Regions from separate parts of the Anaerotruncus sp. 80 genome, predicted to be linked through region 3. Evidence: riboswitches for the same ligand, from Rfam matches in the RefSeq annotation. Region 3 holds a riboswitch; each other region holds the start of a gene.
The links. A riboswitch is a leader RNA that binds a small molecule or an ion and turns the genes downstream of it on or off. The one in region 3 is predicted to bind cobalamin.
Positions count from the first base shown of each region.

Region 1: linked by a shared signal. The riboswitch ahead of cbiD (cobalt-precorrin-5B (C(1))-methyltransferase CbiD) and the one ahead of D1155_RS08350 (bacterial Ig-like domain-containing protein) in region 3 are both predicted to bind cobalamin.
Region 2: linked by a shared signal. The riboswitch ahead of D1155_RS01000 (radical SAM protein) and the one ahead of D1155_RS08350 (bacterial Ig-like domain-containing protein) in region 3 are both predicted to bind cobalamin.

Region 1 is NZ_QWES01000017.1:28,175-35,442, forward strand. It holds gene cobK (precorrin-6A reductase) at 1-202, opposite strand, end outside; gene cobJ (precorrin-3B C(17)-methyltransferase) at 183-914, opposite strand; gene D1155_RS09740 (glutamyl-tRNA reductase) at 915-1,907, opposite strand; gene D1155_RS09745 (cobalamin biosynthesis protein) at 1,916-2,917, opposite strand; gene cobM (precorrin-4 C(11)-methyltransferase) at 2,917-3,666, opposite strand; gene cobI (precorrin-2 C(20)-methyltransferase) at 3,670-4,356, opposite strand; gene cbiD (cobalt-precorrin-5B (C(1))-methyltransferase CbiD) at 4,353-5,603, opposite strand; cobalamin riboswitch at 5,713-5,902, opposite strand; gene D1155_RS09765 (sirohydrochlorin cobaltochelatase) at 5,980-6,780, opposite strand; gene D1155_RS09770 (hypothetical protein) at 6,794-7,268, opposite strand, start outside.
Region 2 is NZ_QWES01000001.1:212,796-220,063, forward strand. It holds gene D1155_RS00990 (aldo/keto reductase) at 1-797, opposite strand, end outside; gene D1155_RS00995 (TetR/AcrR family transcriptional regulator) at 821-1,420, opposite strand; gene D1155_RS01000 (radical SAM protein) at 1,553-2,923, opposite strand; cobalamin riboswitch at 3,057-3,250, opposite strand; gene D1155_RS01005 (ABC transporter permease subunit) at 3,237-4,022, opposite strand; gene D1155_RS01010 (ABC transporter ATP-binding protein) at 4,019-4,900, opposite strand; gene D1155_RS01015 (TetR/AcrR family transcriptional regulator) at 4,905-5,516, opposite strand; gene D1155_RS01020 (GntR family transcriptional regulator) at 6,013-7,002, opposite strand; gene D1155_RS01025 (Fe-S-containing hydro-lyase) at 7,005-7,268, opposite strand, start outside.
Region 3 is NZ_QWES01000014.1:22,124-29,391, reverse strand. It holds gene D1155_RS08360 (DNA-directed RNA polymerase subunit alpha) at 1-832, shown strand, start outside; gene rplQ (50S ribosomal protein L17) at 877-1,218, shown strand; cobalamin riboswitch at 1,487-1,715, shown strand; gene D1155_RS08350 (bacterial Ig-like domain-containing protein) at 1,844-6,694, shown strand; gene D1155_RS08345 (hypothetical protein) at 6,830-7,129, opposite strand.

The DNA.
Region 1 (7,268 bases), on a different contig from region 3:
CCATTTCTGAAAGGTTCAACCTTCCTTCAAGAACAGAAAGCCCCGGTATATCTGTCAGCATTTCACTTCCGTAATCCGTAGCAACACAGAAATCCGCACTGCTTTGCCATTTCCTCTCCGCAAAAGCCTTTGCCAGCTGATGACCCTCATAAGTTCCCGCAAAGACCAGTATTCTTTTTTTCTTACACGTCTTGATATCCACGAGGTGTTACCAGCTTTCCGTTGATGACTTTCGTCTGACTATTTCCTATAAAGACAGTGGTAAACATGTCTATTTCTTCATTATTTTTTAAATCAGCAAGAGTGCATACCACCCCTGTTTCGCCATCTCTTCCGATGTTTTTTACATAACCGCAGGGCGTATCCCAGCCTTTGAAAGCGCTCATAATCTCTGCTGCTTTGTCGACATAATCGTAACGTTTCTTACTTTTCGGATTATAAAGACAGACCACAAAGTCAGCCTCCGCCGCAAGATGCAGTCTTTTTTCAATTTTTTCCCACGGAGTCAAAAGGTCTGACAGAGAAATAACTGCAAAGTCGTGAATCAGCGGTGCTCCTAAAACTGCTGCACCGCTGCAGGCTGCTGTAATACCCGGCACAGTAATAATTTCCACCTCAGGATGCTCTGCTGCAACCTCTGCCATAATTCCTGCCATTCCGTAAACGCCAGCATCTCCGCTGCAGACAAAAGCCACTGTTTTTCCCTTCAGAGCAGACTCCAGCGCCAGCTTGCAGCGATCTACCTCCTGCTTCATAGCTGTCGATTTAATTTCTTTTCCTTCTGTAAGTTCCCGTACCAGATCCACATACAGAGTGTAGCCTACGATGACATCGCTTTTCTCAATGGCTTCCTTCGCCTGCGGCGTCATATATTCCCTGTTACCCGGGCCGATGCCCACTACATATATTTTCATTTAGATATCCTCTTTCGACAGACGCTCCCTGAAGCTATACCATTTGTGGAAGTCGTCCATGTATTTTTCTATAATCAATTCAATTTCTTTCATTTGCTGTTCCATACGGGTGTCTCTCACATCTGTGCCCAAATTATCTATATCATAGTAACGCACATGCGCAAGTTCTTCCACCCTTGGGTCAATATCTCTGGGTACAGCCAAATCAATAAACACCTCCGGTACTCTGCTCAACCGGCTGATTTCCTCCATAGATACAGTGTAATGGGGACTTAAAGTTGCACTGACAACAGCGTCAACCGTCTCTATCGCATGATAACGTTCCCCATAGTTGACGGTTTTCACACCCTGCGGTATGATGTTTTCTCCATGCCTATACTGACGAAGGGTCATCGTCGCTTCTAAGCCCTCTTTTACCAGAATTTCCGCAACCAGACGTCCAATCATTCCATTTCCGATGACCAGCACCTTTTTCAGTGCCGGATTGGTACGAATCAGTTTGACCGCCCGAGAAGCAGTTGAATTGTCATCAAACTTGAAATCCACCAGAGTTTTTGCCTTTTTTCCCGCACTAACACCATTTCTGAAAATGACATTGAGCAGAGTATCTGTCACCCCCGCTTTTTGGGCAGCTTTCAGCGCATCATCTACCTGTGTCACAATCTGATCATCGCCCCAAATCTGAGATTCAGCACCCGCTGCCACTTTACACAGATGGATAATCGCATCATCGCCTGTCAGTGTCCGGTTCATATAGGCGTAAGTCCCATACTCAACCCCTATCATCCGGCAAAGCTCCTTAAAAGGGTTTAATACTGCTTCGTCCTTGAGAGACAGATATAGCTCTGTCCTGTTACATGTGGCAATGAGAACCGCCCCCAGTATCTCCTCTTTTTCCTTCAGCTTATCATAAAGCTCTGCAGTCTGCGTCTTTGTACAGGAGAATATCTCTCTTTCTCTAAGCCCCGCCATGTTATAATCAATATATGACATAATGATATTCAAAAATTACACTTCCAATCTCTCATAGCCAGGGCGCAGGTACAGCCGCTTCCACTGGTCTTTGATAATATTTTTGTTCCGTAATTGCTCGCCAGTACCGCGCTGCGCTCACAAACATTATCAGCACCCGTTACTGATTTGACCAGTGCTGATGGTACAAAGCACCCCTGCACTTCTTGCAGCTCCTCTGCCGTATAAGTAACCAAAGGAATCTTATATTTGTCGCAGAATGCCAGAATGCAGGTTTCATATTTCTTCAAATCTATAGAAGCCAGCTGTTCTACCGCTTCAATCGCAATGTGCTTATCTGCCAGCTGCTCCAAAATAAACCTTTCAAAAACCTCTGCACTGACACCTTTACGACATCCGACACCGATAGTAACAATGCGCGGCACCAGATTAATGGTATTTTGAAAAACATTCTGATTTCCGGCAAGGCTGACACAAATACCACTTTCCGTTTCATCTAGAGTCAGAGCCTGCGGCAATTTTCCCTCAAAGGGAAATGCGCTGGAAATCCCCACCTTTTCTCCTCGCAAAATCGCTGATGATATCAACTTGATTTTGCTGATATCCATAATATGACAGCCTGCATATTTACTCCATACATCTACTGCGAACTGTCCGTTGATATCGGTAGCCGTAGTCAGCACCAGTTCCGCTCCCGTCACCTTTGCAAACTCTGCCGCCGCTTCATTTGCGCCGCCCAGATGGCCGGAAAGCAGCGGTATGGAAAATCTGCCAAACTCGTCCATGACTACTACTGCCGGATCCTGATCCTTGGTTTTAATCAGCGGTGTAATAAGGCGAACGGCAATGCCTGCCGCGCAGATAAAGAGAAAAGTGTCTTTTTTCTCAAAGTTTGCTTTCAGATATTCTCTTGCGCTTTCTTTTCTTTTATCGAAAATCTCCGCACTGCACGTCTCTTGCAGCCTTTCTGCAATTTTCTCTGCTAGGCTTTGTCCTCTAGCCGTAAATGCCAGAATACTGATGTTCTTCATTATTTTGTCGCCTCTCTGAACAGATGAGTGAAAGACGGATCATAGAGCCTAGAGCGCTCGTATTCGCTGCCTAAAAAACCGCCTACCATAATCAGTGCCATTTTGTTGATACCATTTTCTTCTGCAGCTTTTGCGATGTCCTTCACCGTGGTGCGAACCACCTTTTCGTCCGGCCAGGTTGCCTTATAAACAATCGCCGCCGGGCTGTCCGGTGCGTATCCGCCTGCAATGAGTCGTTCAGAAAGCTCAGCCAGCATGGTGGAGGTCAGAAATACTACCATGGTTGCTCCATGTTCAGCCAGTTTAGAAATTTCTTCTTTCTCAGGAACCGGGGTTCTTCCTGCCATTCTTGTCAAAATGACTGTCTGACTCACATTAGGCAAAGTGTATTCTGCATTTAATGCTGCTGCAGCACCGATAAAGGAGCTGACGCCGGGTACAGAAACATATTCCATATTTTCCCGGTCTAAAATATCCATCTGCTCTCTAATCGCGCCGTAGATACAAGGATCTCCTGTGTGGAGCCGGACTACTTCCTTTCCCCTGTTTTCTTTCATCACCGCAATAACCTCTTCCAAAGTCATCTTAGCACTGTTATAAATCTTACAGTCTTTACCAGCGTAATCTAAAAGTGCCGGATTCACAAGAGAACCTGCATAAATGATAACGTCTGCTTTTTTTAGAAGTTCCGCCCCTCTGACAGTAATTAAATCTGCAGCGCCCGGACCTGCTCCGATAAAATAAATCATAGTTTAACTCTCCTTTTGTCTGTCTTCCGATGGAATTACAATCAGTGAAAAGTAGCTGGACTGCTCTCTCAGTTCTTTTAGGTCCTGATATACCTTTTCATTTTCCATGGTGGCACATTCTACCATCATAGCTTTCTTGTCAGCCAGCTGGTCTTTGATTTTCATGATGGTTTTGCCTGACTTCATCAGCACTTTCGTGCCTTCCAGTTCTTCTGCCTGACTTCCTTTATAGGTCGCCGGAATGATGTGCAGCATTTCCTCACGTTCGCAAAGAGATGTATTCAGACTGGCCGCCGCACCGCAGAAGGACGGAACGCCCGGCACCATAGCCGTCTGATAGCCCCGCTGGGCGAGTTTTCTATGCACGTACATGACTGTGCTGTAAATTGCCGGATCTCCTAAGGTCAGAAACGCCACATCCTTTCCCTGCTCTAAAATTTCGGAAATGGCATCAGCAGATCTCTCGTGACAGCGATTAAGCTCTTCTTTATCTTTAATCATGGGCATATCGCATTCCAGGATTTCCTTGTCCAAGATGAAATCTCCCGCAATTTTCAGTGCCACGTTTTCTGCTGCTCCGCTTCTTGGCACTGCAATAACATGACAATCTTTCATTACATTGATGGCTTTCATTGTAAGCAGCTGTGGATCTCCCGGTCCCAGTCCTACTGCATAAAATTTTCCACTCATATCTGTTTCATATCCTTTCGTATCATTTCAGCAAGCCGGTCTGCACCAGGGCTTTTCATAATATGGTTTCGATCTGTAGTAAACAATACCGTCTCAACTTTCACCTGTCCTTTCAGCCTGAAATGGAGATGGTACAGAACCTTTTCCAAAATCCTTGCTTTTACTTCCTCATAATAATTTTTTTCCTGAATCAGAGCAAACGCCTCATCGGTGGTAATACACTCTGCAATTGCTTTTACAGTATCGCAGTCAGCACCGCAAACGGCACTATGCATACCGATAATCTCCATTCTGCCATCAGCGTAAGAGGAATGGGTATTCATAATCCCTGCTGCCAGCTTGATCAGCTTGCCAGTATGACCTACCAGAAGTATTTCCTCAAACCCCTTAAACTTAATGTAATCCAAAGCTTCTCCAATATAGTTAGAGATGGGTACAGCCTTTGCGATATCCAGTCCCAGATGCTCACGGCAAAATTCCCTGCCGTAATTTCCCGGGGCGATAAGAATCCGCTTCGGATTCTCCTGATACTGTTTGTCGATCACAGTCTTAATCGTATCGACAAGAGCCTTTTCACTCATAGGATCGACAATACCTGTCGTTCCCAGAATAGAAATTCCTCCAACAATACCAAGTCTTGGGTTATATGTTTTTTTTGCAATCTCCGCACCGCAAGGCACAGAAATTTCTATATATAGAGGTTCCTTCTCTTTTCCGTATTTTCTGCGAATTCGCTGCACATTTTCAAAGATCATCTGCCTCGGCACCGGGTTGATGGCAGGCTCTCCTACGCTGCACTGCAGGCCTTTTGCTGTAATAATGCCTATGCCGCAGCCGCCCAGCAAGGTAATACGATCTCGAGTTTCTGCTAAAGTCCCCGATGAAATGGGATCTTTGCTGACACAGGCTTTAATCTCTGCGCCATGGGTTGCATCAGGGTCATCGCCTCCGTCTTTTATCACCGTGCAGCAAACCGTACCCTTACCTATATCTATTTCACTGACCTGCATGGTCGTTTTCTCTCCTGCAGGCAATATAACCTCCGCCTCAGAGACTTTCTCTCCAGAAAAAAGCATAGCCGCTGCCGCTGCAGCTGCAGCAGCAGCGCAACTTCCGGTTGTAAAACCGTATTTTAGTTTTTTTCCATTTTTGACGGTAAACTTCTCCATATTATCCTTTCTGCAAGCTTTTCCTGCAATGAATAATGTTGCAATAGAAAAACCCGAATCCACAGGATTCGGGTTCAAATTTATCTTGCATTAAGTAAAACTCTTCGCACTGTCTCCTTCTTTTCCGTTTTGGGAGTCCAGCCGCCGAAGAATTTACTATTATTACCCTAAAACTCATATCCTGTGACTTTCATGGTAAAATATTGGGATGTCTTCCGACTCTGACGTCAACGCTCTTATGCGCCTTCCCAGGAACGATTCCCAGTGACCGGCCATATGCCTTGCATAAAAACTCCGTCATTACGGCAGCAGGACTGTTCAGGACTCTCACCTGATTCCATATTACGATTTTATCAACCAATATTTTCAAGTTGTTTAACAGAATTATATTACAATCGTTTTCGGCTGTCAACTGCAATTTGCACCAGCTTGAAGCAGCCGTTTATCGGGATGCTTATTTAAGCTTTTCAAATGCCCTTGCTGTATGCTGCGCAAAAATTTCTCTGATTGCAGGAATCTGCCCCATGCCTCGCAGTACACACTGCACCGCATAGCCCTCTTTTTCCAGAATCGTTTTCCATGAATCTTCATCATCACTTGCCATATCGTTATTGGCATGATCGCCTGCAACAATCATTAAAGGCTGCAGCACAATTTTTTCATAACCGCCTTCCTTTAAGGCAGGAAGAATATCTTCCAGAGTTGGTACCGCTTCCACAGTTGCGATAAAATAGTTGTGGTGTCCCTGTTTTCTGAGCTCATCTTGCAAATCAAAGTATACCCTGTTTGCCTCAACACCTGTTCCATGTCCCATCAACACCACGGCCGTCTTTTCATCCGTATGCTCTTTTGTGTCTTCCACCATGGCAGCTGCAACTTTCTCAAAATCCTCTTTATCAGTTAAAAGAGGTTCTCCAAGTACTGCAGCTGCAAAAAGATCTCTATGTTTTTCCACATCGCGCAGAAGGTCGTGATACTCTGTTCCATTCATCAAATGTGTCGGCTGTATCACCAGCTTTCTGAATCCATCTGCTGCTGCATGCTGCAGTGACTCAGCTTCGTTGTCGATATGAAGTCCATCCCTTTTCTTTAGCTTATTAATAATCATCTGACTGGTAAAAGCACGCCGCACCGGATAATCTGAAAAAGCATCCGCAACTGCCTGCTCAATAGCATCTATTGTGACCTTTCTATTTTCGTTATAGCTGGTGCCAAAGCTGACTACCAGAATCGCGGTGTCTTGTTTCTGATTCATCTTTTTATTCCTCTTACTTTCCTTGATTACTATTTTTCTTTTTATTTTTCTCCTCGTAGTATTCCTTTGGCGTAACGCCAATCTGATAGAGAACGTTACCCCAGGAACCGCATTTTTCGTGCAAATCCTGCCGCAGCTGTCTTGGCACTTCCTTTTTCATAGGAATTTTTCCGTTTTTCAGATAGATATCTTTTACCATACCAAGGCGCTTTCTATCATCTTCATCCAGATTCAATACCTTATAATAGCAGCCATAGAGACTGTCAGAATGGAGCCTTCGATTTTCTGTCATTCTATGGTCGATATAAATATCGTGAAAAGGCTCCATTCGGAGAACCGGTTCCAAATCAATCTGAAACAGCGCATTGCGCCAGGAGCCGCATCGCTCTATGAGCGCCTGCTTAACAGCCTGTTCAATTTCTCCATGAAGAGGACTTCGTCCTATTTCATGAGCAAAATTTCTAACTGCTTCCAGCATATTGATATAT
Region 2 (7,268 bases), on a different contig from region 3:
CCTGTAAATTCCCTCATGTAGGACAGATTATCTTCCATCTGCGCTACATTGCTCATGCCGGAAAGTACTGTCATCACCCCGTCTAAATCAGCCGCAAAGCGAACTGCCCACGAAGCAACCGATGAATCCGGTTCTGCTTCTTTAAAAATCTTAACGACAGATTCCGGCGGTGTTGCCAACATGCCCCCTTTTACTGGTTCCATAACGATAACCGGCTTGCCGTGTTTTTTTGCCACTTCGTAACAGCCTCTGGACTGTACAGTCGGATTTTCCCAATCCGCATAGTTGATCTGCAGCTGCACAAACTCCATCTCCGGATGGGCTGTCAGAATCTCTTCCAGTTCCTCCGGGGTAGAATGAAAAGAAAATCCGACATGCTTAATCAGTCCCGCCTTTTTCTTTTCCTGCACCCAGTTCCACATATCATACTCGTCGAAATAACGGCTTCTGCCCTCTCCCAAATTGTGCAGCAAATAAAAATCGAAATATCCTGCGCCTGTCTGTTTCAAAGAAACCTCAAACTGTTCATAGGCTTCTTCCTTGGTCTTGCAATTAATCCATGCTGCATTCTTTGTGGCTAGCTGAAAGCTTTCCCGTGGATATCTTTCAACCAGCGCCTTGCGAATCGCATCTTCCGAACCAGCATAAGCCCAGGCTGTATCAAAATATGTAAATCCCGCTTCCATAAACAAATCGACCATTTTACTGGTTTCCTCTACATCGATGACGCCGTCCTTCTGCGGCAGTCTCATCAATCCGAATCCCAGCTTCTTAATGTCTTTCCCAAGGTCATTCATCACATTTCCTCCTTTTTGTTGAATTAAAGTGCGTACGCTTTGAAAATCTCTGGCAGACAGGTCTCGCAAAATTCTTCTGTGCGCGCTCTCAGACTGTAGCTGCCGTCACTTACACTCCAGCAGAACATCTGCCCGTAAAGTATATCCGCCAAAGTATGGGTTAAAACTTCTGCCGGCGTATCTTTTGCCAGATTTCCTTCTTCTACCCCTGCCTGAATCAATCGGCTGATCGAATCCAGATCAAACTTGAGCTTTCCACGGGGACCTGTCTCCTCCGAAGAAGAAATATCAGACAAACTTCTGATCCACTCCTGAGAAAGCTTATATCCGCTGTCTTCAATACATGCCGAAAAATGCACCATATAATAGATGATTTTTTCTATGAAAGTATCCTGCAGGCTCATGGCCTTATCCAAAACCTCGCTGAAAGCACCATATCCAAGCGCAAATACAATATCCTCTTTCTTCTTAAAATAAGTATAAAAGGTGCCCTTCGAAACACCTGCCAGTGCAGTGATCTCGTCAACTGTCGCCTGAGAAAGTCCTTTCTCTGCGATAATTTTGCTGCCTGCATCCAGCAGTTTTTTCTTTGTTGCAAGGGCAGCAATCTGTCTGCTCGTCATAAGCGTGCCTCCTTTTTCTTTATTATACTGTATAATTGACTATCAGTCAATGACTTATAGTCAATTTTAAAAAAACTGCACTGCTTGATATTTCCTCATCAAACAGCGCAGCTTATCTCTTGCAGCATATGTTTATTTCCTATCCTGCTCCCACAGTTTATCTGCCACCGGCGCCCAGTTCTTTGCATATTCTGTGCACTTTCCACAAAGATGCTCACAGGATTCCGGCGCTTCTAAATCCGTAGATTTTGCTCCGGTCTTCTTTACTAATTCCTGCAGAATTCCTGGGTTTTCCAGCATAGGGCAAGGCCGCAGATGATTGTCATTAAACGGCTGTCCATCACGATATGCAAGAAATAGCGGCTGACGCAAACAATCAAGAAGTGACTTTTCTTTGATATTAGCGCCGGAGTAGTGAATAAATACACAAGGTTCCACGTCTCCGTTGGCATTGATATGGCAATACCTTTCCCCTGCCGCAATGCAGCCATGTACAAACTCTCCATCGTTTTGAAAGTCAATCGCAAATATCTCTTTACCACCTGTAATACCGCGGATTTCCCTGATTTTATCGTGCATATAAACTCTCTGTTCCGGTGTCAAAAGCAGTTCTGTACTCGCATTGACACCCACCGGCATATAATGGAAATACCATGCAAAAACACAGCCTTTATCGATAAGCATATCCAGGAATTCATCACTGGTTACAGTCAAATAGTTCTTGCTCGTATAGCAAATCGACACACCGAAAGGAATTCTCTTTTCATGCATCAAATCCATCGCCGCCAAGGCTTTCTGGAAATGGCCTTCTCCTCTTCTCCCGTCGTTGCTTTCTTCAAAACCCTCAATGCTAACCGATACAAAGAAATTACCTACTCGAAGAAGGTCGTCACAGAATGCTTCATCAATCAGTGTACCGTTGGTAAACGCATGAAATGCACAATCGCTGTGTTTTTCGCACAGACGGATAATTTCCTTTTTCTTAATCAGCGGTTCGCCGCCGGTGAACAGAAAAGCGTGAATACCCAATTCTTTACCTTCTGTGATAATTCTATCCATATCCTCAAAAGAAAGGTTCATTTTATCGCCATATTCCGCAGCCCAACAACCGGTACAGTGCATATTGCACGCTGTTGTAGGGTCCATCAGAATAATCCATGGAATATTGCACTGGTATCTTTCAGACATTTTCAGAGAAGTCTTGTAACCACGAAAACCAGACTCATATCCGGCATTTAAAGCAAAGGTCTTCAAAATATGCGGATCCACATTGCGCAAAATATTTTGTGTATAATGGGTCCACTTGCTATTCGGGTCTTTTGCCAGCTTTCTCAAAAGTTCATAGGAAGAACCTTCCCATGCGTCTCCTAAAATTTTCTCCAGCATATTAATCATAGGAAGCATAACTTCGGTCAAATCCTTTTCCTGTCCCTTGTTGATAATCGACTCCAAGCCTTTTTCGAAGGCTTTTCTTTCCATGATATGTTTTACATCCTTTACCAAAATATTCCACCTCCAGTTTATTCGTCTCTATGAAGATATATTTCCTTTTTTTCGTAACATATTATACTGCACTTTTCAAAAATTAGAACTAGACAATTTCCTGGATTTGACTAATCAAAAGCTGCACCAAAATGGTGCAGCCCGTATTTTCTGCATGTCTCCTAACTCAGAGGGCATCGTTCTTACTCACCTTCCCGTTTCCAGTGGCTGGTCTAAAACCATCGAACAAGAATTCCCCCATTACAGTGGCGGTACCGTGCAGGATTCTCACCTGCTTCCATCTTAGCGCCCAATCCAATCGGGAGAACATGATTTAATAAATATCTTTTTTTACATACCGCAAATAGCCGGCTCCAATCCCAAGCAGCCCAATTACCATCCCGATTGCGACCAGTGTCCCATCGAGACTGCCCGCTGTCACGATATCCGCTCCTTCGCAGTAGGCGAAAGGCGTCACATATTTTAAAAACGCCGCCACTTCCGCAATGTTGGCAATGAGATTCAGAAAATACATCATAAAAGCGATGCCAAGTCCGGCGCCCACGCTGCCTTTACGTGTGAAAGCAGAAATCCCGAAGCAAATCCCCGCCAGCTCCAGTTGCAGCAGATAATACGCAAGATGCAGCAAATTGATTTCCCTCCAGGGAATCGCTTCACCTACCGCCGCTATAGCACACACAGAAATCCCATAAACCAGCAGATTTATCGCCGTCACCTGCACCAATACCGCAAGGAGTTTTTCCGTCACGACCCGCCTGCGGCTAATCGGATGGGGCAGCAGGAATTCAGCCGTTCCATCTTTTTCTTCCTTGCTCAAAATGCCAGCCGCGCACAGACAGGCATAGAATGCGCCGCCAAGCCCCAGCACATTCCCACATTCAATAGCATAAAATCCGGTCAGCATGCCGAAGTTCAGACGGTCCATTCCAAAAGCGTCGGAAAAAGAGCCCATGGAAGCAAACACATCGCCAACACTCTCCATCTGTCCTTTCATCTCCGGAAAGAGGAAGATGCAAACTGCCAGAAGAAAAGAAATGGCAGCAGTCCAAATCAAAAACGAAACGCGTCCCTGTCTCAACTCATGTCTAACCAATATCACAGCGCCTCACCATCCTTTTCATAATAGTGAAGAAATACCTCTTCCAAATCCGGCTCAGATACGGCGAGATCCGCAATCTGTCCATCCGCAAGCCTTCTCAGCAACTTGTTCATATCGCCGCTGTAAAGAAAGCTGGTCTGCCCCGCAATCTCTTTCCGGTCACGAATTCCGCAAAGTCCGTCAAGATTTACGCTGCCGCAAACCGCAACACGCCTGGCGCTGGTGCGAGAAAGCGCCTCTACACGATCGCAGGCAATGATCTTCCCTTCACGAATGATTGCGGCACGGCTGCAGTTTCGCTGCACCTCTGACAAAATATGACTGGACAAAAAAATAGTCGTTCCATCTGCATTGCGCTCCCGAAGGATTTCAAAAAATTCTTTCTGCATCAGTGGGTCAAGACCGCTGGTCGGTTCGTCCAGAATTAAAATTTCCGGCTGATGCTGCAGCGCGCAGACAATGGCGACTTTTTTCCTGTTACCAAAAGAGAGTTCCTCCACTTTTCGTTTCTCAGAAAGTTGTAATCTTTCACAAAGCCGCACAGCTTCCTTTCTGCAGTCCTTTTTTCGCAAGTCCGCAGACAGCTTCAAGATATCTTTCACCCGCATTCCGCGATAAAAAATTGCTTCCGACGGAAGATATCCAGTCCTGGCAAGAATCTGCTCTCTTTCTTCGCAAGCAGCAAGTCCGCTCACCCAGGCGTCTCCTCCGGTCTTTTTTATGAGCCCCATCATCGTGCGGATTGTCGTAGATTTCCCTGCGCCGTTGGGACCGATGAATCCAAAGAATTCTCCTTCGGAAACGGTCAGACTGACGCCGGAGATCCCCCGGTTTTTTCCATAATATTTAGTCAAATTTTCTAACTTGATTGCATCCATCTCGTCACTCCTTCCGAAGATAAATACTTTTCCAAAATGCGATCAGTCTGGTAAAATCCTTTTCCATTTCTGCGGTATTCACAGGTCCTCGCTGCACCATCTCCCACAGATATCCTTCCGACGCCCAGTACATCTCCCTGTACATCATGGGAATATCCAGTCCTGGCACAAACTGCGCCGGATCAAAGTTGATACGGGCACGATCCGCTTTCAGGTTAAAATACCGGTGATAGCTTTCAGAAACAGCTGCGCAGATTTCCGGGTCCTTTTCGTAAAATGCTTTGATGGTAAAATTCGCCATGTCCGGATACTGACTGATCAGTTCCATTTTTGCCCGCATGCCCCGTTCCATGCTCTCAAACAGCCCCTGCTGGCTGTAGCATTCGCATTCGGTCAAATAAGCAATGGTCTTCTTTGCACAAGTATCCCACAAAAACAGATATAATTCCTTCTTGTTGTGAAAATAGTGGAACAGCAGCGATTTGCTGATTCCCGCTGCCTCTGCGATTTCACGCATAGGACTGTTATGATAGGTATTCTGCGAAAAAACCTTGTAACCTGCATTGATGATTGCTTGCTGTTTTTCTTCCGGCAAAGAAAAAAATTTTTCGTTCACGGTAACTCCTCCATTCCCGACCGACTTTATTCTATTATAAAGCCGTTGACCGATTTTGAGAAGGGTGCAATTCCTTCTATCCAGTTTCCTGGTATTTTCCTACGGCAGGTTTTGCATATGATTGTGCATATGTCGCCACTTCATCACTAATTTGCACAACTTCCACTCCTGCTGGTTGTGCAAATCCTACTGCCCACGCTGCCTCTTGCACAACTTTTGCGCTCCGTAACGCGAAAAAACATTTTTTTCATCAAAAAAGTTGTGCAAAACGAGTCATTTTTATCTTGCTTTGCACAACATACATAATATTAAACGCCACGATTTTCGTAAAAGTTGTGCAAATTACTTTTTTCAAGCTTTCCCTGCACAACCGAACCAACAAAAAGTTGTGTAGAAACAATTTTTATCGCATCATCTGCACAACCGCAATCTGAAAACGCGTATCTCCCGCAATACATTCTTCTGACCCTGCGATTAAATATCACAGATAACGCAATCACATGCTCCGCTTCTTGTTCATCACCCGTTTAATCTGATCTACCACGTGGAGAAAAGACCCCTTGTCCACCTTATAACTATAGGAAACCAGTTCCCCGCCCCGCTCGCAAAAGCTGCGCAAAAACTGCTTTTCCTTAGACGCGATAAAGGTTTCATAGCCTTCCGGCACGATGACTACATCGTTCTCAGCAAAGAACTGTTCCTCTTTTCCAAAGAACCCCGCAAGCTGCGTCGCCATCCCTTCACTCCAGCTGCCCAGCCCCTGGCAGTTATTTCTGACTACACCCGCGAATGCGTCGCTGGCGCAGAAAATGCCCACCTTCTGCGTATCTCCAATTTTAGCCAGACGGACAATAGTATGCACCGACGGCGTCATGGCAACCATCGCAAGCGGTTTATTGCTTCTGAGGTAGGATTCCACCTCTGTAAAATGGGTGGACGTAGTTAAAATCAAATCGTAATCCGCATTGAGACTTTCCGCCGCTTCCTTGATTCTGTCAAGATCAAAGGCTGCCGTCTCAGCATAGCCAATCTGGGAAAGCTGTCCCTCAATCATCTGTAGCGTCTCAGGATTACAGTCCACCAAAGCAACCTTCACCACATCGTACTTTTCCGCAAGACCTCTCAGCTTCAGATTTAAGTAGATTTCCATTTCCCTTGGCGTAAACCCCAGACTTTCCAGTCTGGTGAAGAGTTGGTCGATTGCTATCATGGCTTTTTCCTTGCGGCTGGCAAAATCCTCTTTCTGATCTATGACAAAAGAACCGCTGCCCTGCACCATTTCTACAAAACCCTGTTCTTCCAGATATTCATAAGCGTGCTTAATGGTGCCGCACGCTACGCCGATTTCTCCGGAAAGATCCCGCACCGTTGGCAATTTAAACCCCGCAGCCAGCTTCCCGTCTTTAATTGCATCGGAAATTCGCTCCGCAATTTGCTTGTAAATCGGCTTCTGACCTGCCGTGTCCAGTTTAAAATCCACAAACATAGCTATTTCTCCACGGCAAGATATGCTTTCCTGCCATCTTCATACAGATTATTTCCCTGACTATCGATGATCACAACTGCCGGAAGGTTTTCCACTTCCAAACGGCGCACCGCCTCTGCGCCCAAATCTTCATAGCAGACTACTTCCGCTTTTTTGATGCACTTGGCAAGGAGCGCTCCAGCACCGCCGATGGCGCCAAAGTATACCGCACCGTTTCGTTTCATGGCCTCGATTACCTCTGGCGAACGCTTGCCTTTTCCAATCAT
Region 3 (7,268 bases):
CATGAGAAGAATTCTCTTGAGTTCGCTTCCGGGTGCTGCTGTAACTTCTGTAAAAATCGACGGAATACTTCACGAGTTTTCAACGATACCAGGTGTCAAAGAAGACGTAACAGAAATCATCTTAAACTTAAAGAAACTTGCTGTAAGACTGAACGGCGATAATACAAAGCGTGTAATCATCAATGCGGTTGGTCCAAAAGTTGTAACGGCTGCGGACATCATTGGCGATTCCGAAATGGAAATTTTCAATCCTGAGCTGCATATTGCAACACTGGAAGAAAATGCTACACTTGTAATGGAAATCAATCTCGCAAGAGGCAGAGGCTATGTACCTGCTGACCAGAACAAGACAGAAAGCACACCGATTTCAGTGATTCCAGTTGACTCTATCTACACACCTGTTAGAAAAGTCAACTATACAGTAGAGAACACAAGAGTTGGTCAGGTCACTGACTTTGACAGATTGATTCTGGAAATTTGGACAGATGGTTCCATCACGCCGGAAGAAGGCGTATCCATAGGAGCGAAGATTATGCAGGAACACCTGAATCTCTTCATTCAGCTGGATGATTCTACCGACGGTATGGAAATCATGGTTGCAAAAGAAGAAGACCAGAAAGAAAAAGCGCTGGAAATGACAATTGATGAATTGGAACTTTCCGTTCGTTCTTTCAACTGCCTGAAGAGAGCTGCAATCAACACTGTTGAAGAATTAACCGAACGCACCGAAGAGGATATGATGAAGGTTAGAAACCTTGGTAAGAAGTCCCTCGACGAAGTGAAAGCAAAATTAGAAGAATTAGGACTTGGTCTCAAACCAAGCGACGATTAATCATTTGCATAGACAGACAATAACGAAGTGAAAGGAGAATTGATATGCCAGGATATAGAAAACTGGGCAGACCTACTGCTCACAGAAAAGCTATGCTGAGAAATCTGGTAACTGATCTGCTCAGAGAAGGTAGAATTTCTACTACTGACTGCAGAGCTAAGGAAGCTAGAAGAGAAGCAGAAAAGCTGATTACACTTGCAAAGCGCGGCGACCTTCACGCAAGAAGACAGGCGCTGGCATACATCTACGACGAAAGCGTAGTAAGCAAGCTGTTTGATGAAATTGCACCAAAGTATGCTGACAGAAACGGTGGATATACAAGAATTCTGAAGCTGGGACCTAGAAGAGGCGATTGCGCTGAAGTAGTGTTCTTAGAATTAGTATAATCATCAGCTTAAGATAAAACATGAAAACCCTGCATGGTAAGCCCTGCAGGGTTTTATGGTTATACTGTGATTTCTTTAGTAGACTTTGCTGTATTTGAGGTAGTATGAAGACCTTGCAACCTGAAAGCGTATAATTTTGAGAAAAAGTGGCGCAGCAGGGAAAGATTAATATCTATATAATGTAGTAATAAAAAATGATATTGCAAATTTGTTCGGAGAGGGCTATAATACAATTGGAAGAAATTCCAAACAATAATTAAAAACTAAAATAAAAAACAACGTTTTGTGTTCTTTCCATTGGAATCGCACCTTGTTTATCAGGAGATGTCAATGAGAAAGCTAAGAGGGAAGCAGGTGAAAGTCCTGCGCGGACCCGCCACTGTAGTTGGATTGTTTTGATTGAGACTGGAAATAGTCAACCACTGGGGAAACCTGGGAAGGGAGATTGAGACGATAATCCATGAGCCAGGAGACCTGCATGAAATGAGGATTTGCGGCGAGGTAACCGTAAGAATCCATGGTTAAGATACAGTAAATTCGGACTGTAGGCAAATGCCTATAGTCTTTTTTGTTGTAAAAAGCAGGAAGCTGTAGGCGGTAACTAAGACAAGAAAGGAAAAAACACATGAAAGAACAAAAGCAAAACTTGAAGAAAACTCTTGTGCTGCTTCTCAGCTTTCTCATTGTTTTCAGCATGATGCCATCTATGGCATTTGCGGATACAGGTGATGGAACCGAAGCGGAAGCAGAGAAATCCTGTAAGGTAACTATTACTTCACAGGCGAATCAGAAGTTTTTCCATGCGCCGCTGGTGAATACCCAGGTAGATGCGGATCTTGCTGAGACCTACGGCTATGCCGACAGCGTGAAGGATGAAGTTTCTGTATTGGATGCGCTGGTAAAAGCGCATATGGAGAAATATGGAGAAGAATTTACTAAAGAGACAGCAGCTGATAAGCTGGAGATAGACGAGAACGGCAATGTAACCCGTTATTTTGGTGAGAAAACCACAGACAGCGGTGTTATGATCAACAGACAGCTTTGTGAGACGCCGGCAGTCACAGCAATCAAGGAAGGAGACTGTTTGGAATTTTTCCGCTATGCTTCTGCTGAAAAGAAGGATATGTATACAGGGGTTTCCGCTAGCTATGCTACATCAGGAAATAATGGGATACATTGGAAGCCGGTGTATACACTGAGCAGGCTCAGAGACGTTCCTTTCGATATCCATTGCTGGGGATTCAATGTGGCGCAGTTTGGCGCAAAGGAAGAATCTCAGCGGATGCTTAACGGCGTGGGCATGGAAGGACTGCAGCTGGGGGTAATTGACTCTAATGGTGAAGTTGCGCCGGTTGGTGGAGCTGCGGCAAGTAGTAAAGCAGTAGTCAAAAATGTAACTTTAAATCAGACAGAGGATTCCTGCTGGCTAACGGCATATAATCCGAAAGCAGATATTATCATGCCATTCATAAACGTACAATTGCTGAATGCTCCTTCCTTGAAAGTCTTGGAACTTTATAGAAGTGAGGAAGATTTTAGCGAACGTAAAAATCCGCTTACAATGACTCCTGCATTGCAGGATGGCAAAAAAGACGGATATGAAGTGGACATACCGGATTATCTCGGCAATAAAGGCGTATATATCTATAGCAGCTTCTCTTCTGATCCGCAGGCGCCGACCAACGAATTTGCAGGCGAAGCGCTGAATAAAACTGTACGGGGAGAGTCTGGTATGATCTCCGGAAACCGCTCAAAGCTGTATCAAGGATGCTTTCATGTTCGTTATAAGGGAAGCATGGGGATCGTTGCGCAGTACAGTATAAAAGCAAATCTTAATGCTACCCTGAAAGAACTGGCGGTAGAAGGTATAATGGATAAAGCCTTCAATCAGGATGAAACGCAGTATCATACGTATATTGACAAGGATGCGGAAACGACTAAGATTAAAGCAACTGGGTACAATAAGTCATACATGATTAAAGCAAATGGAATAGAAGTTTCAAATGGAGAGGAAAGTGAAATTCCTGTAAAGTGGGATGAATCCGGCCGCATGAATGTAGAAATTACAGTTTCCTCTGACCGCTATGCAGAAACAATCTATCAGATTTGTTATGAAAAAGAGCCTGAAACGGATGTGCCTACCGTTGTAGAACAGCCAAAATCTGCGGATTACATCCAGGGAAATAAAGCGGCAGCGCTGACAGCGAAAGCCAGCGCAAGCGGAGCAGTGCGTTATCAGTGGTACAAGAACAGTATCAATTCTACAGAAGGTGCGACTGCTATTGAAGGAGCACAGGATAGGGAATATACACCATCTACAGAAGAAATCGGTACAACTTACTACTATTGTCAGTTTACCAATGAAAAAAATAAGGAAAATACTGCTATTTCCAATATCATAAAAATTGTAGTTAGTGCTGATCCGACACCAAAAGCGACATTGGAAAATTTTGGTAATGAGTTGGGAGATGATTACTCCTATGCTTTTCATAAAGGTTTTGTGTACGCACCGGGGGCTGAAGCGGAAAAAATTTCCGTTAAGCTTGAAAATCCGGTAGAGGGAGCAGTGTACAGTTATCAATGGTATAGAAATTTCGCCACAGCCGGTGCAGAGTCGAAAACAGGCGGCAGCTTCGGACCGAAAGACGTGACGGAAATTCAGCCGTTTACGGATGCGAAATATGCAGATGATTTAGGTAGTTACTGGTCCTGTGAAATCACATGCACCTTTAAGGGAAAAAAATACGAATCTTATGCGACAACCGGAGAGAAGAATGCGGCAGGAAAAGATATAACGGGTGTTTACGTCTTTATCAAGGTAGACTCTGCGGCAAAACCAGTGTTTACTAAGCAGCCGAAGGGTAACGAATCTTTGAGAGTCGGAGATGCTGCTTCAAAAGGGAGAGTCAGTGTATCCGTAAAGAAAGATGACTATGGAAAATTAACCTATCAGTGGTATGTGAATACAGAGAATAAAAATGAAGGCGGCACACCGATAGAAGGAGCCACTAAGAGTTGGTACAATGCGCCTACGGACAAAGACGGCACTTTCTATTATTACTGTGTCGCAGCGAATCTGCTGCAGGGGCATGTTTCTGAAACAGCTTCAGACGTTGCGAAATTCGTTGTGAAAGATATGCAGAAGGTTGTTGATGAGAAATTTGAGGAGGCAGGCATCAAAGGCGCAGGCACTAAAGAAGATCCTTATCAGATTGAAAGTGCGGCGCAGATGAAGGCTGTACAGGAACTTGTCAATATCGGATACGCATTTAAAGATAAGTATCTGTCACTGGAAAAGGATATTACCCTGCCTGCTGACTGGAAACCAATGGGTGTAACCAAGGATGGAAAAAATGACATCCAGAATGGCGTAAATCTGTATCCGTTCAGCGGTAAGCTGGATGGCAAGAATCATCAGATCACAGTACCGGAAGGCGGTCTGCCACTTCTCGGCTATGTTCAGGAAGCAGAAGTCAGCAATCTGAAGATTTACGGAAGCAGAATTGAGGGCTATGGCCTTGTAAATAACTTCGAGGGCGTTGGCTTATCGGGAAGTGCCATCGTAATCGATAACGTTACTTTGGTGGAAGGAACCAAGACATTGAAGTCCGGTCTCCTTGGTGCAAACATTACGACCAACGGCTTTGCGGGATGCACAGCTGGATTTGTAGCGACCATTAAAAATTGTATCATTGAGAAAGATGTTGTCATCGGATATGCCGAAGATCAGTCTAACATAGGAGCCTTTGCAGGTAGATTACAGGGGACCGTTGAAAACTGTGTCAACCATGGAACCGTCAAGGGTAAAAACTATGTCGGCGGTATCGTCGGCTCAAGAGATAATGCCATGGGCGCGTGCGTAGTAAAGAACTGTACCTTCGACGGCACTGTGATTGCTTCCGGCAATCAGGCTGGCGGTATTATCGGGGGTGGATATGTAAATGAAACAGCACCAAACGGCAAAAGAATCTATGTGGAAGGAAACGTTTCTTCCGGAACCGTTACAGGTAAGAACTATGTCGGCGGTATCATGGGCGCAGACTATTATGTAAATCAGAACTGGGAAACCGGAACCTTTAAATTGAACAAATTTACCGGAACGGTTTCCGCAACGGAAGAAAATGCTTATGTCGGCGGTGTAATCGGCTATCTGACAAGCCTGAATAAATACGACAACATTGCCGGAAATTACTATGCTGGTGATTGCGGCGCGGAAAAGGGCATCGGTTTTGTTCAGTACGTAGATACCAGTTGCAAGACACATGAGACAGAAAGCGGTGCGACTTACGTCGATACATCTGTCGAGAAACCGAACATTTCCGGATTTACAAAGCCTAATCACAATAGAACTGATGACCCGCTGGGCGCAGATGCTGTAAGATTGACTTATTCTGATGACCAGAAGGAGCCGATTGTAATTGATTTAAAGATTTCCGGCGAATACAAAACTGAGTATTTTGTTGGTGAAACATTCTCCTTTAACGGCATGACAATTACTGCTACATATCACACCGGTGAAACAAAGGAACTGAAGCCAAGTGACGTCAAAGTAGAAAACTTCAATTCATCAAGAAGAGGCAGCCAGGAAGTGAAACTGGTATACGAGGGTGTCAGCGCAGTGATTAACGTAACTGTGATGAATCCTGCAGGCAGCGATATTACTGTCAGCGTGAAAATTCTGGGCGATACACTCCACGGAGAGGCGGGAGATACACACACCCTGTCTCAGAATAACCTGTCAGTATGGCTGGATACAAAGACAATCAGTGTGAGCAATAATGCAACTGTCTGGGATGCACTTCAGAAAGCAGTAGAGGGAACAGATATCAGCTTTACCATTCCGAGCGGCAATTATATTTCCGCTGTAACAAAGGGCAGCCTGACTCTTGCAGAAATGGATAACGGCAGGAATTCAGGCTGGATGTATACCATAAACGGAAAACATCCGGAATTCGGAGTAAGCGAACAGTATCTGGAGAACGGAAATGTAATAGTTTTACATTACACAGATGATTATACTAGGGAAGAGGATGCTTCTAAATGGGAACCGCCGGTTGTGGATCCGGAAAATCCAGGAGATACAGACATTGACGATCCGGACACACCGCTGGATCCGGGGACTGAAGCTGTCAAAGGCCTCGTCTCCAAGATAAAGCTGACCGCACGTTCAGCAAGAACCTCTAAGAAAAACGTAAAAGTTACTGTAAAAGCAGATAAAGCAACGACAGAGGCAATCAAAGAACTGAAAGAAATGGGATACACTGTAAAATACACCTATTTCCGTTCCACAAAGAAAGCGTCAGGATACAAGAGCATACTGACAAAGAGCGCAAAGACCTATACCAACACTATTGGTAAGAAGGGACAGATGTACTATTACAAAGCGCAGCTGAGAGTCTATGATAAGGACGGCAAACTGGTTGCGAAGACTGCGCTGAAGCAGTGTAAATATGCGAACAGAATCTGGAAGAAGTAATTTCGGTCTTTCTGTATGAGAAAAGAGCTATCACTTTAACATTATGGTAGTCTAAACTATCGTATGGGCAGCAGACTGAAAAATCAAGAGCACTTCAAGCTGAAATGGCAGCCTAGAGTGCTCTTTTTCTGTTCGTTAATCCTTTTCCTGGAAAGAAGTTCTTTTGCAGTCTTTGCAAAGATATCTGTCTGCACGGTAGACAATGACGCCGCTTGTGTTTCTAAGAGCAGGATGATTGATTATCTTTACTTTATGACCGTGTTCAATCATCAAGCCGCCGCAGAAAGGGCAATCTTTGGGTTTTCGTACGAGCGTAATTTCATAGTGAATGGTATCATGGTCAGTTTTTATAAAACAGTTTGCAATGCCAGAGGTAGTGACATTTAGTAGAGTTATGATAAAATCGATTTTATATACCTGTGATGAATTTGCCATACGGCAGCCTCAATGGAGAAACGTGTTGTCAGGTCCGTTTTGAGAAAATACTTTGTAAAAATGGTAACCTGATTTGGAGGGAACGTTTTATACTGTACAAAGTTTTCCGCTTGTGCTATACTATAGATGAATTATTTGA